Regions from separate parts of the Rhizobium sp. CFBP 13644 genome, predicted to be linked through region 1. Evidence: riboswitches for the same ligand, from Rfam matches in the RefSeq annotation. Region 1 holds a riboswitch; the other holds the start of a gene.
The links. A riboswitch is a leader RNA that binds a small molecule or an ion and turns the genes downstream of it on or off. The one in region 1 is predicted to bind S-adenosylmethionine.
Positions count from the first base shown of each region.

Region 2: linked by a shared signal. The riboswitch ahead of metA (homoserine O-acetyltransferase MetA) and the one ahead of IFT53_RS03300 (O-succinylhomoserine sulfhydrylase) in region 1 are both predicted to bind S-adenosylmethionine.

Region 1 is NZ_JACYVF010000001.1:699,205-707,227, reverse strand. Features, by position in the region: gene IFT53_RS03325 (GcrA family cell cycle regulator) at 221-766, opposite strand; gene IFT53_RS03320 (aspartate aminotransferase family protein) at 1,204-2,400, shown strand; gene argF (ornithine carbamoyltransferase) at 2,459-3,376, shown strand; gene IFT53_RS03310 (Hsp33 family molecular chaperone) at 3,642-4,634, shown strand; gene apaG (Co2+/Mg2+ efflux protein ApaG) at 4,684-5,076, opposite strand; gene IFT53_RS03300 (O-succinylhomoserine sulfhydrylase) at 5,339-6,523, opposite strand; SAM riboswitch at 6,569-6,647, opposite strand; gene IFT53_RS03295 (2'-deoxycytidine 5'-triphosphate deaminase) at 6,723-7,820, shown strand; tRNA gene IFT53_RS03290 (tRNA-Gly) at 7,866-7,936, shown strand.
Region 2 is NZ_JACYVF010000004.1:199,001-207,023, forward strand. Features, by position in the region: gene ispG (flavodoxin-dependent (E)-4-hydroxy-3-methylbut-2-enyl-diphosphate synthase) at 1-587, opposite strand, end outside; gene IFT53_RS13400 (MFS transporter) at 731-1,924, opposite strand; gene IFT53_RS13405 (DeoR/GlpR family DNA-binding transcription regulator) at 1,921-2,745, opposite strand; gene IFT53_RS13410 (polyprenyl synthetase family protein) at 2,935-3,834, opposite strand; gene mtgA (monofunctional biosynthetic peptidoglycan transglycosylase) at 4,006-4,752, shown strand; gene IFT53_RS13420 (aldose epimerase family protein) at 4,763-5,785, opposite strand; gene metA (homoserine O-acetyltransferase MetA) at 5,856-6,782, opposite strand; SAM riboswitch at 6,862-6,938, opposite strand; gene IFT53_RS13430 (thiamine diphosphokinase) at 7,028-7,678, shown strand; gene IFT53_RS13435 (ATP-binding cassette domain-containing protein) at 7,682-8,023, shown strand, end outside.

The DNA of each region.
Region 1 (8,023 bases):
CGAGGCTCTGAATGGCGCGACTTGCCGTCGCTCTTGCGGCTCCAGAGTCCCCTTACCGGTACGCCGGTTCAATCCCCGATGACAAACTGACAAGTCAATCGCCATCTCCTTGGTGACGCCTTCGCCTGTGCATGTTTGCGCTGTCCAAGCCGAAAAAATCGCAACAAAAAAGCGGGCCAAAGACCCGCTCATTTTATTGCGTCGAACTGGATGCGAAGCCTTAGGCTCTGCGGCGTTCGCTTACTGGCTGGTAAGCGAGCTTTGCGTGGAAGCGGCAATACGGCGAGGATTCAGAAGCATCACAACCGCAGAAGTGGAAGTCGTCCTTCAGAGGGTCGCCAACTGGCCACTTGCAGGTGCGTTCCGTCAGTTCCGTCAGCGTCAGGCGCAGCGATGTCGGCAGCGTGGAATTGCTGACCGGCACATATTCAAGAATCCGTGGTGCATCCGTCTCCGCATCGTCCTTCTGGACGTTTGCGTCTGCGGCGCGTGTATTGGCGCGGGCAGGGGCAACGCGGCCCTGGAAAGTGGCAGCGCGGGGTGCCGCAGCAGAGGGTGCAGTTGTCGCTGCCGGACGCTTTGCAGCGGGACGCGCGGTTGCAACCGTGCCGCCAGCCTTGGCGCGGCCAGGAAGGTTCAAGCGGTGGACTTTGCCGATGACGGCGTTGCGGCTGACGCCTCCGAGCTGGGCGGCAATCTGGCTGGCGCTGAGGCCTTCAGACCACAGTCGTTTCAGTCTTTCGACCCGTTCATCAGTCCAGTTCATGCCGTGTCTCCGCTGGTCGCGAAGGCAGAATCATTCTGCTATGCCGTGGAGTGAACCACGCGCAGAGTATCCGCCAGATTGTAGGTGACTAGGTCCGCCGCTTGCGATCTAGTAATTGAGAGTTAACCTAATCGTCGGCAGACTCCGTGACAAGAGTCGGGAGAATCATCTGGAATCGATTTTCCGGTTTTCCCCAACTTGCTGTGTTTGTGAGTCAGAAAAGCAACACCTAGTGTGCTTCATATCAGCCCCTACCACAGCTTGAGAATGCCTGAAAATGAGGACATTTGTTGACATCCTCAGGCGAAGTGACAATAGTGCCCTCGCAGTAAGAGGATACCCCAAGCCGCCGCGAGGCGGCATTTTTGATTTTCAGGCACGGGATAACCGGTAAGACCCATTGACAGCGCTGTTCGAGCGCAAGGAGTGAGACAGCCATGGCCGACACAGCGCCATTGTTCGATACGTTTTCCAGAGCACCCTTGCGGTTTGAGCGAGGAGAGGGCGTTTGGCTCATCACCGAGACCGGCGAACGATATCTGGACTTCGGTGCGGGCGTGGCCGTCACATCGGTTGGCCACAGCCATCCGCACTTGGTCGAAGCACTGAAAGGTCAGGTCGAGAAGGTCTGGCACCTATCCAATCTCTATGAGATTGCCGGTCAGGAAACGCTGGCCAAGCGGCTGACGGATGCAACTTTTGCGGACAAGGTGTTCTTCACCAATTCGGGTGCGGAATCCTTGGAATGCGCGATCAAGACGGCGCGTCGCTACCACTACACCCACGGCCATCCCGAAAAATTCCGCGTCATCACCTTCGAAGGCGCGTTCCACGGACGCACGCTGGCGACCATCGCGGCTGGCGGGCAGCAAAAATACATCGAGGGTTTCGGACCAAAGGTTGAAGGCTTCGATCAGGTGCCGTTCAACGATCTGGACGCCCTGAAGGCTGCCATCGGGCCGGAAACGGCTGCCCTGCTGATCGAGCCCATTCAGGGTGAGGGCGGTGTTCGCCCCGTTGCCCCTGAGTTCCTGCGTTCCCTGCGCGCTTTGTGCGAAGAGCACGGCCTGCTGTTGATCTACGATGAGGTGCAGACAGGCGTTGGACGCACAGGCAAGTTCTTTGCCTATGAATGGTCCGGCGTATCGCCTGATATCATGGCCGTGGCCAAGGGCATTGGCGGCGGCTTTCCGTTCGGCGCCTGCCTTGCAACGGCGGAAGCTGCATCCGGCATGACGGCTGGCGTTCACGGCACGACCTATGGCGGCAATCCGCTGGCGATGGCCTGCGGAAATGCGGTGCTGGATATCATTCTGGCCGATGGTTTCCTCGAGCATGTGCGCGATGTCACATTGATATTCCGCCAGGGACTGGCTTCGTTGAAGGATCGCTACCCCGACGTGATCGAGGAGATCCGAGGCGAGGGGCTGCTGATCGGTATCAAGGCGAAGATGCCATCGTCCGAACTGTTGCACGCCATCCGCGCCGAGCATCTTCTGGGTGTTCCAGCAGGTGACAACGTCATTCGTATCCTGCCGCCGCTTGTGGTCACGGCTGAAGAAGCGCGTGAAGGATTGGCCCGGATTGAACGTGCGGCAGAAAGCCTCACGACGAAAATCGCAAAAAGCGCCTGAATGCGCATAGTGAGGTGCGCGCCCAAGGCGCCACCTCCATCGATGGGACTGTATTGAAATGGCATCAGCAAAGCATTTTCTAGACCTTTCGGCCGTCGGCTCTGAGGACCTGCGGGTCATTCTGGATGACGCGCGCGCACGCAAGATTGCGACCAAGAACGGCACGGCGGAAAAGCCGCTGGCTGGCAAGATGCTGGCGATGATTTTCGAGAAACCATCCACCCGTACCCGCGTTTCCTTCGATGTCGGCATGCGCCAGCTGGGCGGCGAGACGCTGTTCCTCTCCGGCACGGAAATGCAGCTTGGCCGCGCTGAAACCATTGGCGATACGGCAAAGGTTCTGTCGCGCTACGTCGATGCCATCATGATCCGCACAACAGACCATTCGCGTCTGCTGGAGCTTGCCGAACATGCGACCGTGCCTGTTATCAATGGTCTCACGGATGATACGCATCCCTGCCAGATCATGGCGGATATCCTGACCTTTGAAGAGCATCGCGGCCCGATCAAGGGCAAAACCATTGCCTGGACGGGTGATGGCAACAACGTGCTGCATTCGCTGGTGGAAGGTGCTGCCCGCTTTGGCTACCGCATGAACATGGCCGTGCCTATGGGGTCTGAACCCCATGACCGGTTCATGAACTGGGCGCGCAACAATGGCGGCGAAGTGAAACTGTATCATGATGCGCAGCGCGCCGTCGAAGGTGCCGATTGCGTCATCACCGATACCTGGGTCTCCATGAACCAGGAGCACAAGGCGCGCGGCCACAACATTTTCCAGCCCTATCAGGTCAATGCCGCGCTGATGGGCAAGGCCAATGAGAATGCACTGTTCATGCACTGCCTGCCTGCCCACCGCGGCGAAGAGGTGACCGACGACGTTATCGATGGCCCGCAGTCTGTGGTGTTCGATGAGGCAGAAAACCGTCTGCACGCGCAAAAGGCCATCATTGCCTGGTGCATGGGCGTCATCTGATCTGACCGGGTGCCGTTGAGGCAAGCCATGCGGGGTGCTTGAATATCCGGCATGGCTTCCCATTTGTAGCACCAAGCACGTGCTGCCGGACTTCATCGGCAGCTTTCATCAATGTTTCACCGCAATACCCGGCCGGACGTGGTTCCGTTTTCACCTCCGCCGGTTTATCTATGCGGTAACAGCATCATGCCCGCTGGCCAGTTTCGCCCGCCGCCTTATCTGGCGGTGTGGCTGTGCGCAGTTGAGGCACCAAGGAGTAAGTGATATGGCAGATGTGACGGTCGATCTGGACACCCTCGAATTCGCTGGCGACGACAAGGTCGTTCCCTTTCAGGTGGGAGGGCTGGATGTGCGCGGCCGTGCCGTGCAGGTTGGGCCGCTGCTGAACGCTATTCTGGACCGGCATGAATATCCTCCGGTTGTCGCCCGCCTGCTGGCGGAAGCGGTGGTGTTGACCGCGCTGATTGGCACATCGCTGAAGTTTTCCGGCAAGCTCACGGTCCAGACCAAGAGCGATGGCCCGGTGGACCTGCTGGTTGCCGATTTTACCGCGCCTCAGAACATGCGCGCCTATGCCCGTTTCGATGAGGAGCGGCTGGCGCAGGCGACGGCTGAAGGAAAGACATCGCCGGAACAGCTGCTGGGTGCGGGTATTCTCGCCTTCACCATTGATCAGGGCGTCGGCATGCAGCCCTATCAGGGCATCGTTCCGCTGGATGGTTCGACACTCGAAGAAATCGCAGGCGTCTATTTCCGCCAGTCGGAGCAATTGCCCACCCGCGTGCGGCTGGGCGTTGCCGAATTGTTCGATCGTGACGAGGAAGGCAAGCCCCGTCACGGCTGGCGTGCCGGTGGCCTCATCGCGCAATTCCTGCCGCAGGCACCAGAGCGTCTGCGCCAGCGGGATCTACACGGCGGCGATGGCGATGAGAACATTGTCGATTATGCCGTAGACGATGCCTGGAATGAAGCGGTTGCCCTGATCGACACTGTTGATACCGATGAGCTGACCGATCCGCAGGTGCCAGCGGAAAAGCTGCTTTATCGCCTGTTTCACGAGCAGGGCGTGCGGGTTTACGATCCGCAGCTGATCCTTGATCGCTGCAACTGCTCTCGTGACAAGATCAAGGGTGTTCTCTCAGGCTTCTCAGCCGACGAGATCCGCGACAGCCAGGAAGACGGCGTTATTTCCGTCACCTGCGAGTTCTGCTCCACCACCTACCGCTATCAGGTAGATGAGCTTGAGGCTGCGGAGTGACAATGGCAGGCCGGATCTGAAAGGTCCGGCCGAATGCCGTTTAAGGTGCTTAGTTCAGCACGCGCATCAGCCCCGGGCTATCCAGCGAAAATGCCGGGATGGCCACGGTGAACACTTCTCCCGTGTCAGACTGCATCTCGTAATGGCCGAACATCATGCCGGATGGCGTATCCAGCGGGCAGCCGGATGAATATTCGTAAGTGCCACCGGGCTCCAAATGCGGCTGCTCGCCAATGACGCCGGGGCCGGACACTTCATCCACCTGCCCATTTTCATCGGTGATATGCCAATAGCGGTTTACCAGCGTCACGCCGATCTCGGAATTGTTGGAAATCACAACGGTGTAGCCCCAGACATATCGGCTGTCAGCCGGGTCGGACTGCTCTTCAAGATAATAGGGGTCGACTGTGACCTCGATATCTCTTGTTAGCGCACGGTACATTACGGGACCTTAAGTAATTGGTTGTCCAGACATTCTACACTACAGGCGACGCCTATCGTCAATAAACCGTAAGGCGATATTAGCGTGGCAGCCCAAAACAATGCACGTTTCGGCTGGCATGGATTGCTCCAAGGGCTCATTTCGGTGGTTAAGTGTAACAGGTCTGGAACGAAGATGTTCCTTGTTTCAATGGCGTCAAATCGATCTGAAGGCGATCGCCATGGCAAACGGCCCGGTCGCAATGCCGGGCCATCTGGGTTTCTCAGGCGGAAACTGCAGCGATTGCCGCCGCAAAATCTTCCAGCAGATCATCGGTATCTTCAATACCGCAGGAAAGGCGCAGCGTGCCACCGGACATGCCGAGTTCGGCGCGCGCCTCATCCGTCAGGTTCTTGTGTGTGGTCGTGGCGGGGTGGGTAATCAGGCTCTTAGCATCGCCCAGATTGTTGGAAATCTTGACGATTTCAAGCGCGTTCTGCAACTTGAATGCCGCCTCCTTGCCACCCTTCAGCTCAAAGCAAACCAGCGTCGAGCCGCCAGTCATCTGCTTGGCAATGATATCGGCCTGCGGATGGTCTGCACGGCCGGGATAGATGACCTTGGCGACCTTGTTCTGCTCGGCCAGAAAATCAGCAATCTTCGCAGCGTTCGCCGTCTGCTGGCGCACGCGCAGCGGCAGGGTCTCGATGCCTTTCAGCAGCGTCCATGCGTTGAACGGAGACATGGCCGGGCCGGTGTGGCGGAAGTAATCCTGAAGCTCTTCCTCGATCCACTTCTTGTCGGACAAAACAACACCGCCAAGGCAGCGTCCCTGACCGTCAATATGCTTGGTTGCCGAGTAGACGACGATATGCGCGCCCAGCTCCAGCGGCTTCTGAAAAAGCGGGGTGGCAAACACGTTATCGACCAGCAATTTGGCGCCAATCTGGTTTGCAAGCTTCGCAACGCCTGCAATATCAATGACTTCGAGCGTGGGGTTGGTGGGGCTTTCGAGGAAGAACAGCTTCGTGTTTGGCTGTATCGCCTTTTCCCAGTTGGCAAGATCGCGTCCGTCCACCAGGGTGCATTCGATGCCGTAGCGCGGTGCAAGCGTTTCGACAACCCAGCGGCAGGAACCGAACAGGGCGCGGGCAGCAACGATGTGATCGCCGGCCTTCAACTGGCACAGAATGGCAGCGCTGACAGCGGCCATGCCGGATGCCGTGGCGCGCGCATCTTCGGCACCTTCCAGAAGGCACATGCGCTTTTCGAACATGTCATTGGTTGGGCTGGCGTAGCGGGCGTAGATGAAGCCCTCCGTCTCGCCCTTGAAGCGCGCCTCGGCGGCTTCGGAATTTTCATAGACAAAGCCTTGCGTCAGGTAGATGGCTTCGGATGTCTCGCCATATGCCGACCGCAGGGTGCCGCCGTGTACCAGCTGTGTTGCCGGGCGCCATTTCTTGCTCATGTCATCACCTTACAAACAAAAAAACCGGTCGCAATAGCGGACCGGTTACAAGCGCACCCGGTCTTTTTAGCCATTTGTTTAACGTGGCTGCAAGCCGACCGGCCAAATCACCACGGGATAAGGTTGCCATAACTCTGTTAACGACTTGCGTCAATGGTTGGCTTTTGGTTTTGTCGCCATGAAAAGGGATGATGAAAAGATGACGAGAACGACGGGCATATTGGCAGATGGCGCTATCCGGGACCTGTTCGCATCCGGCCAGTTGGCCAGCGAACGGCCGCTGGATGAAGACCAGGTACAGCCCGCCAGCCTCGATCTTCGTCTCGGCGCGAAGGCCTATCGCGTGCGCGCCAGCTTCATGCCCGGCCCCTCCACGAAAGTCATCGAAAAGCTGACCCGGCTCAGCCTGCACGAGATTGATCTGCGCGAAGGTGCGGTTCTGGAAACCGGCTGCGTCTACATCGTGCCCCTGATGGAGGCGCTGGCGCTTCCGGCTGACATGGCAGCGTCTGCCAACCCGAAAAGCTCGACCGGACGCCTCGATATCTTCACCCGCGTCATCACCGATTATGCGCAGGAATTCGACAAGATCCCGGCAGGCTACACGGGTCCGCTCTACCTCGAAATCAGCCCGCGCACATTCCCCATCGTCGTGCGCCAGGGCTCACGCCTGTCGCAGATCCGCTTTCGCATCGGCCATGCCTTGCTAGCGGAAACGCAGTTGCTGGCGCTGCATGAAAGCGAAACGCTGGTCGCCAGCGAAACGCCCAATGTCTCCGGCGGCGGTATTGCGCTGTCCATCGACCTTGAAGGCTTCGGTGAAACGGGCCTGATCGGCTATCGCGGCAAGCACCACACGGCGGTGGTGGATGTCGACCAGAAGGCCGCCCATGATGTGCTGGATTTCTGGGAGCCGATCTATTCCAGAGGCCGCGCCGAGCTCATCCTCGATCCCGATGAATTCTACATCCTCGTCTCGCGCGAAGCCGTTCATGTGCCACCGCTCTATGCCGCCGAGATGACCCCCTATGACCCGCTAGTCGGTGAATTTCGCGTGCACTATGCCGGCTTCTTCGACCCCGGATTCGGCCACGCGAGCGCAGGCGGCACAGGCAGCCGCGCCGTGCTAGAAGTCAGAAGCCACGAAGTCCCCTTCATTCTCGAACACGGCCAGATCGTCGGCCGTCTGGTCTATGAGCACATGCTGACAAGACCCGAAGGCCTCTACGGCACAGGCCTCGGCTCCAACTATCAGGCCCAGGGCCTCAAGCTCTCAAAACACTTCAAGGCACAGTAGCCTCCTTCTTGACAGGGCCGCCGAACTGCCCGAAGTTTCAACTGCGCGGGTGTAGCTCAATGGTAGAGCAGCAGCTTCCCAAGCTGAATACGAGGGTTCGATTCCCTTCACCCGCTCCGGCGACCTTTCTAACAAGATCAACTAAGTCCAATAAACGCTGATCTTTCAGCGTTTTTGCCTCGCGCGCGCGTAACGGCGTGCAA
Region 2 (8,023 bases), on a different contig from region 1:
GCAAGCTCTGCGGAAATCAGGGCCGACTGGACGATGGCTTCGCGCGTGACCTGACGGGCCGATAGCGGAAAGCCTTCATCCTTGTTCTTGTCCATCAGCGTGGTCAGGAGTTCCTGATCCAGCGATCCCCAGTTCACGCCGATGCGCACCGGCTTGTCATAGCGGATCGCCATTTCGACGATATCGCCGAACTGCTTGTCCTTCTTGTCCTTGAAGCCGACATTGCCCGGATTGATCCGGTATTTTGCCAATGCTTCGGCGCAAGCCGGGTGATCTGCCAGAAGCTTGTGGCCAATATAATGGAAGTCACCTACCAGCGGCACATCAAGGCCAAGGCGCAAGAGGCGGTCGCGAATTTTTGGAACGGCGGCGGCACTTTCGTCGCGGTCGACGGTGATGCGCACGATTTCGGAACCCGCACGGTAGAGGGCGGCCACCTGCTGCACGGTGGCGTCGATGTCAGCCGTATCCGTATTGGTCATGGATTGCACGACGACTGGCGCGCCGCCACCCACGATCACGCCACCGACATCGACAGCGACCGAGGACCGGCGCGGCTTGGGATCATAATCGGCGTGTGACGTCATGGTTTTCTCGAGCAATTGTGGTTGGTCTGATCATTCAGGTGTAACACGGCGCGAGCCTTGTCAATATCGAAGCGATCAACTCCTCTTTCACCGCAATCATGGCAAAATTGGAGACCAGCCGTCATGAGGGGCAAAGTGCTGTGTCAGTGGTGGTTGCTTGTACCATCGGCGTGGCGGGCTAAGCGGGAGAGAAGCAGAACCACGACATGCAAAACCGGCAGGCCGAGGAAGACGACCGCCAGTCCCGTATGCTCCGCGATGAAGCCGATGGCTGACGGTGCAACGAGAATGCCGGAATATCCCATGGTTGTGACCACCGACAGTGCAATGCCCGGCGCCATTCCCGGCATGTTGCCCGCTGCCGAGAAAGCAATGGGCACCATGTTGGAAATGCCGATGCCAGCAATGGCAAAGCCTGCAATCGCGACGAAGGCATTGGGTGCGAAACCGGCAATCAGCAGGCCCACGATCGATATGGACGAGCAGAATTGCAGGGTGCGCACAGCGCCGAATCGGTCTCGCACCAGATCACCCGCAAAGCGCATGACGGCCATCGTCAGGGAAAAGGCCGCAAAGCCGAAGCCCGACAACGTGACGGATGCGCTGAGTTCGTTGCGCAGGTAGAGCGCGCCCCAGTCCAGAATCGCACCTTCCGGGATCATCGAAAACAGTGCCATGATGCCGATGATCCAGGGGAGTGGGGTCAGCGGCAGGCCACCCTTTGGACGCTCTTCTTCCGGGTGCGGGCGATCCACCAGTACCCGTGGCCATGCGACGGCAAGCATGATGGCTGCAATGATCGTCAGTGCGACGGCGTGGCCGTAAATGCCGGTCATGTTGATCAGCAGGCCGCCCAGACCCGCGCCGAGGAGACCGCCAAGGCTCCAGAAGGCATGGCAGGACGACATGATGGCGCGGCGCATGCTGCGTTCCACCACAACGGCATTGGCATTCATGGCAACATCCATTGCCCCCGTCAGTCCGCCGAACAGAAAGACGGCGATGACACCAGCCCACAAGGCGTTCGCCATTGTGATCAAAAGCAGCGTCGGCACCATGACGAGCGCCACGGCAAGCGTAACGGTTCGCGAACCGAGACGGCCGATCTGGGAGCCTGCGATGGGCATGAAGGACAGGGAGCCAAGGCCGTAGACAAGGATGACGAGGCCGAGTTCGCTTTCGCTGAGCGCAAAGCGCGTGGCGAACTCCGGTATCATCGGTGCCCATGAGCCCATCATGAAGCCATTCATGAGAAACAACAGGGAAACGCCAAGGCGTGTCCTCGTCATATATGGCGTGCGGGTTGTGGGGGATGGATGCGTGGTAGAGCCGGTCATCGGGACTGGTCCTTTGGTGTTTGGATAAATGAAGATACTGGGGAAGACGCGCTGGCCTGGACAGTTTCGACGCCGGTTTTCCTGAGCGTTTCGACCGTTGCCGCGTCAGCATCCGCCTCAAGCACAAGCGTCAGCTTGGATGTCAGCGGGTGCACATGGAATGCCGTGGGGGCTTCGATCTTTTCAGAGGTGATGGCGCAGAGAATTCTCGTGCTGGTTTGACAGGCAAGTCGTTTGAAGACCGCATCCTCGTAAATCTGGGCGGACAATCCTTGGATGAGCGATAGTCCGCAGACGCCGACGATACACAGATCTGGTCTGATGTCTTCCAGCTGCTTGATAGCCGTTGTGTCAATGGCAGCGCCGACAGCCGGATCAACCCTGCCGCCAATGAGAATGAGCTCGACCCCGTTGCGGCCGGTGAGTTCGGCCGCGATGTCAGGTGTGTTGGTGATGATGGTCAATCGCGCATCCGCACTCAGATGCTGCGCAATCGCCAGATTGGTTGAGCCAGCATCGAGAAAGACGGTCATGCCATCCTGCAACAGCGCGGCGGCGGCCTGTCCCATGGCAGCCTTGCGTTCCGTCATCATGGTCATGCGCGTTTTCAGCGGTATCGTGGTGCCTGATATCAGCAGCGCACCGCCATAAACCCGCTCACATTCGCCCCGCGCAGACATTTCGCGCAAATCACGGCGGACAGTGTCCTCGGATACCGCAAATTTCTGCGCCAGTTCCTGCGCAGAAACCCGGCCATGGCGCAGCAATTCCGCGTGAATAAGAGCCTGACGCTCGCCAACAAAGTGATCGGATCTAGACATAGGAAAGCCAACCGGAAGAATCGTGCATAAACACGCATAACCCGGCATTTGCGATTTCTCAAGCGAAATGATGGAGCGCATCTTCCCACCGCGCTGAGCCGATCAGTGGGCGTGTTCAAGATGGCCGGAAAACCGGCCAGGAGTGTATGGGATGTTATGGAGCAGGTGGGCTAAGCGACCACGCGCGTCTCAGCTCTTTCGTTCGGCCACGAACTTTGCGGTTTCGATCAGGGTCTCTCCCGCTTCGCCATAGGGTGCGAGCAGTTCGGCAGCTTCTTCCACCAGTTCCCGCAGCCTCGTTGTGGCCCAGTCGGCGCCGTGCAGGGCCACCAGTGTTCCCTTGCCGCGTGCTGCGTCCTTGCCTGTTGCCTTGCCCATGGTCACGGCATTGGAGGTCAGGTCCAGCAGGTCGTCTGCCAGCTGAAAAGCGAGGCCGATTTTTTCGCCGTAGTGGCGCAGCCTTTCGCGCTCGGCTGTGTCACTGCCCGCGATAATGGCGCCAGCTTCGCAGGCAAAGCGGATCAGCGCGCCGGTTTTCATCGTCTGCAATGTCACGATGCCCGCTTCATCCGGCGGATGCGTCTCGGCATAGAGATCGAGCGCCTGTCCGCCTGCCATGCCGCCAATGCCGGCGGCTCTTGCCAGGGCCAGAACCAGCTGGGCCTTTCGGTCATCCCGCAGTTCCGTCTCGGGCGCGGCGATAATGTCGAAGGCCAGCGTCAGCAGACTATCGCCAGCCAGGATCGCGGTTGCTTCATCGAACTTCTTGTGAACGGTCGGCTGACCCCGTCGCAGGTCATCATCATCCATGGCGGGAAGATCATCATGCACCAGCGAGTAACAATGCAGGCATTCCAGCGCTGCACCCACGCGCAATGCGGCGTGCATGTTTCCGCCGAGAAGCCGGGCTGTCTCGATGACGAGAAAAGGTCGCAGCCGCTTTCCGCCGTTCAACACGCCGTGCCGCATCGCGTCCAGAAGGTTTGCCGGTCGCGTCGTCTCGTCGGTGCGGCTGTCGCCTGACAGCAGTTCGCCCAGCAGGGTTTCGGTTCGTGCCGCATTGTCGCGCAGGCGTGTCTCGAATGTCATTTTGGCCGTTTCCTCAACATATCGGCTGTTTGGCATGGGGGAAAAAGGCTGGCAATCATTTTTGTGGGGCACCGGGGAACTTCGTTATCGTGACTCGCCTTGATGGTGTATGCGGAATATGAAAGGCTCCAAGCGGCAGCCAAATGGGGGACGCCAAGTGGGGGCAGTTTTTTGAGTAGCACGCCGGATATCGAGACGGACGATGAAACGCTTGATGAAAGCGGGAGTAAACCGAAGGTGGATATTCGAAACCTGGTGAGACGCGTCCTTCTTGTTATCCTCGCCTTGCTTGTTTTGCCCTATCTTCTCATTCCGCTTTATGCGCTGCCGTTTGTGCGTCCCGTTTCCACACTCATGCTGGCTGAACTTGTCACGTTTCAGGGCTATGATCGCCGCTGGGTGCCGCTCGAGAAGATCTCGCCACGCCTCGTGCAATCCGTGATGATGTCGGAAGATGGGCAGTTCTGTTCCCATGGCGGCGTGGACTGGAATCAGATGCAGACGGTGGTGAGCAGCGCGCTTGAGGGCGAATCCACACGCGGCGCCAGCACCATACCCATGCAGACCGCAAAGAACCTGTTTTTATGGAACGGTCGTTCCTTTTTGCGCAAGGGGCTGGAATTGCCGCTGGCCGTGGTGTCGGACTTCATCTGGTCAAAAAGGCGGATGATGGAGATTTATCTCAATGTCGCGGAGTGGGGGCCGGGCATTTACGGCATCGAGGCGGCTTCCCAGCACCACTTCAAGGTCTCCGCGTCGAAACTGAGCGCGAGACAGGCAGCGCTTCTTGCGGTCTCGCTGCCCAATCCGATTGATCGCGTTGCCAGCAAACCCGGCCGGGGCATGCAAAGGCTGGCCGGGCTGATCGAAAGGCGCGCCCGCGGTTCGGGCGCTTATGTCGGCTGCGTGCTGGACTGAACTAAACCGCTCAGCCTTTCTTGAAAATATAGTCGGTTTCCTGCACCAGCGTCTCGCCGGGGCGCAGAATGCCGTTTGGAAAACCGTCATGGTTGACGGCATCCGGCCATATCTGGGTTTCCAGGCAAAAACCGGCAAAGGGTCCGTAGTGACGACCATCCAGCCCCGGCACAGCCGCATTCAGCTTGAAGCCTGAATAGAGTTGCACACCGGGTTCCGTCGTTGCCACGTCCAGCGTGATATTGGAGGCGGGCGCGTAAACCCGTGCGACATGTCGCTTGGCGACACGTTCCGGCGACAGGCAGAAATTGTGGTCGTAAAGAACCTGCTCGCCATCCTTCATATGCTTCATGGGCAAGGATGAGCGAAGGTCGAATTCGGTGCCATCAACGGCGCGGATTTCGCCCGTCGGTATCTGGCGCTCATCCGTCGGCAAATAGTGGTCGGCGGCGATCGCTATTTCATGCCCCAATGCGGTTTCAGCGCCATCCAGATTGAAATAGGTGTGCTGGCAGACATTGGCGATGGTCGGATGGTCGGTTGTTGTTTCGTAGACAACCGATAGCACGCCGCCATCGCGGATGGTGTAGGTGGCGCGCACGGTGCAATTGCCGGAATAGCCCGCGCGGCCATCGGGATCGACAATCTGCAGCACGACATGGTTCTGCCCATGCTCCATGATCATCCAGTTGCGCTTGCCGATATTGTCGCTGCCGCCGTGGAGGTGCGTGACGCCCTTTTCATTGAGTTCCAGCTGATAGGCCGTTCCATCGATCTTGAATTTGCCATCGCCGATGCGGTTGGCATTGCGGCCCGGCGTTGCACCAAAATAGGAAGAGTATTTCGGGTAGTCGTCGAAATTGTCGAAACCCAGCACCAGTGCGGGCTGGTGCCCATCAAGACGCAGGTCCTGAATGACTGCGCCCCAGGTCATGACCTTCGCCGTCAGGCCGCCTGCGGAAATCGTGACACGCTCGACCTTCTCACCCTTGGCGGTGAAACCAAAATCTTCCCGTGCGCCAGCTTCGCTCATCGTGTCACTCTCCCGATCCATCAACAGGGCCGGACGTTGCTTTATTTTCAACGCCCGCGCAATTGCAGAATTATGGTTTGTCACTACCGATATCTGCCAGATCATATGGCGTCGTCTGATAGATCTCGTTGATCCAGTTGCCGAAAAACAGATGGGCATGGCTGCGCCAGCGGTTCAGCGGCGTCAGATCAGGATCATTATGCGGGAAGTAATTATGCGGCACCTTGATGGGCACCCCCGCATTCACATCACGGAAATATTCTTCCGACAGTGATGTGGAATCATATTCGACATGGTTGAACATATAGAGACGCTTGCCCTTGCGCTCATGCACAAGGCAGACGCCCATTTCCTCTGACTCCATCAGGATTTCCAGATCGGGGTGCTTTTCGATGTCTGCACGGCGAACCTCCGTCCAGCGGGAGACGGGCACCTGAAAATCATCGGAGAAGCCGCTGAGATAGATGGATGAAGGGCACAGGTTGCGGTGGCGGAACACCCCGAATGCCTTTTCCTTCAGCTCATGCTTGGGAATGCCGTGGAAGTGGTAGATGGCCGCCATCGCGCCCCAGCACACATTGAGCGTGGAGTGAACATTGGTCTGCGTCCAATCCAGGATTTGACGCATCTCGTTCCAATAGGTCACGTCCTCGTAGTTCAGCGTTTCCACTGGCGCGCCGGTGATGATGAAGCCATCGAACTTGCGGTGACGGACCTCCTCCCATGTTTCGTAAAAGGAGAGGAGATGTTCTTCCGGCGTGTTCTTGGCGCGGTGTCCGCCAATGCGCACGAGCGACAGCTGCACCTGAAGCGGGGATGCACCCACCAACCGCGCCATCTGAATTTCGGTCTTGATCTTGTTCGGCATGAGATTGAGGAGGCCGATCTGAAGCGGGCGGATATCCTGACGGATCGCCGCCGTTTCCGTCATCACCCTCACGCCCTCTTGCACGAGGGTTTCGAAGGCGGGAAGCGTATCGGGTATCTTGATCGGCATCTCGAACTCTCACTTTCCTGGCAGCGCAGGCCTAGAAAACAAAAAAACCGGCAACGAAATCGCAGCCGGTCCTCGGAAATTGCCTATTTCCTCGACCATTTAGCAACTTCTTTAAAGTGGCCGCAAGCCGGTCGGCAAATCACCACTGGCAGGTGTCATAATCCTGTCTGGCTTAAAAATCAATATCGCAGCCCTGTCCGCGTTTGTGCCTTTCCTTATAGGCCCGTTCCGGGCTATGGCAGGGCATGAGTTCGGCACCCTTCACCATTCTGCTTGGCGGAAACATCACCGTCACGGATCGCTTGCAAAAGGCGGTGGCCGGTACGCGTGCGATTGCGGCAGATAGCGGTATGCGCCACGCCGCCCCGCTGGGGCTGACGCCGGAGCTATGGGTCGGCGATTTCGATTCGTCCGATGCCGATCTGATGTCCCAATGGCAAAATGTCCCGCAACAGCCGTTTCCGGCTGCAAAGGGCGTGACGGATGGCGAGATTGCTGTTTCTGAGGCCCTGTCTCGTGGCGCAAACCGGCTGGTTCTGGTCGGTGCTCTGGCTGGCGAAAGATCCGATCATGCGCTGTTTCACCTGCTTTACGCCGTGTCACTGGCAGAGCGCGGTTTTGACGTCATCCTGACATCGGGGACGGAGGAAGCCTATCCTCTGCTTAGCGGTGACCTCTCCATCGATCTGCCTGCCCGTTCCCTGTTCTCCATTGCAGGTTTTACCGCGCTGGAGGGGCTGGATATCGACAATGCACGCTATCCTCTTGAAGACTTTGCGCTTGCCTTCGGCTCGTCGCGCACTATTTCCAATGTGGCGGAGGGCGCTTTGCGGCTTCGCCTTGAAAGCGGCAAAGCCATTGTGCTTGCCCGTCCCTATGACTTGACCGGAGCCTGAAACGTGGCACCCCCTATTTTAAAACTCGATGATATCAAGCTGACCTTTGGCGTTAATCCGCTGCTGGATGGTGCAAACCTGCAAGTTGAGCCCGGAGATCGCATCTGCCTCGTCGGCCGCAACGGCTCTGGCAAATCCACGCTTATGAAAATTGCAGCCGGTCTGGTCGAGGCGCAGTCCGGGGAGGTGTTCCGGCACCCGTCCGCCACCATCCGCTATCTGGAACAGGCACCGGATTTTGAAGGTTTTGAGACGGTGCAGGCCTATGCCGAAGCCGGGTTGGGGCCGGGCGATGACGCCTACCGCGTGACCTATCTTCTGGAACATTTGGGGCTGACGGGGCTT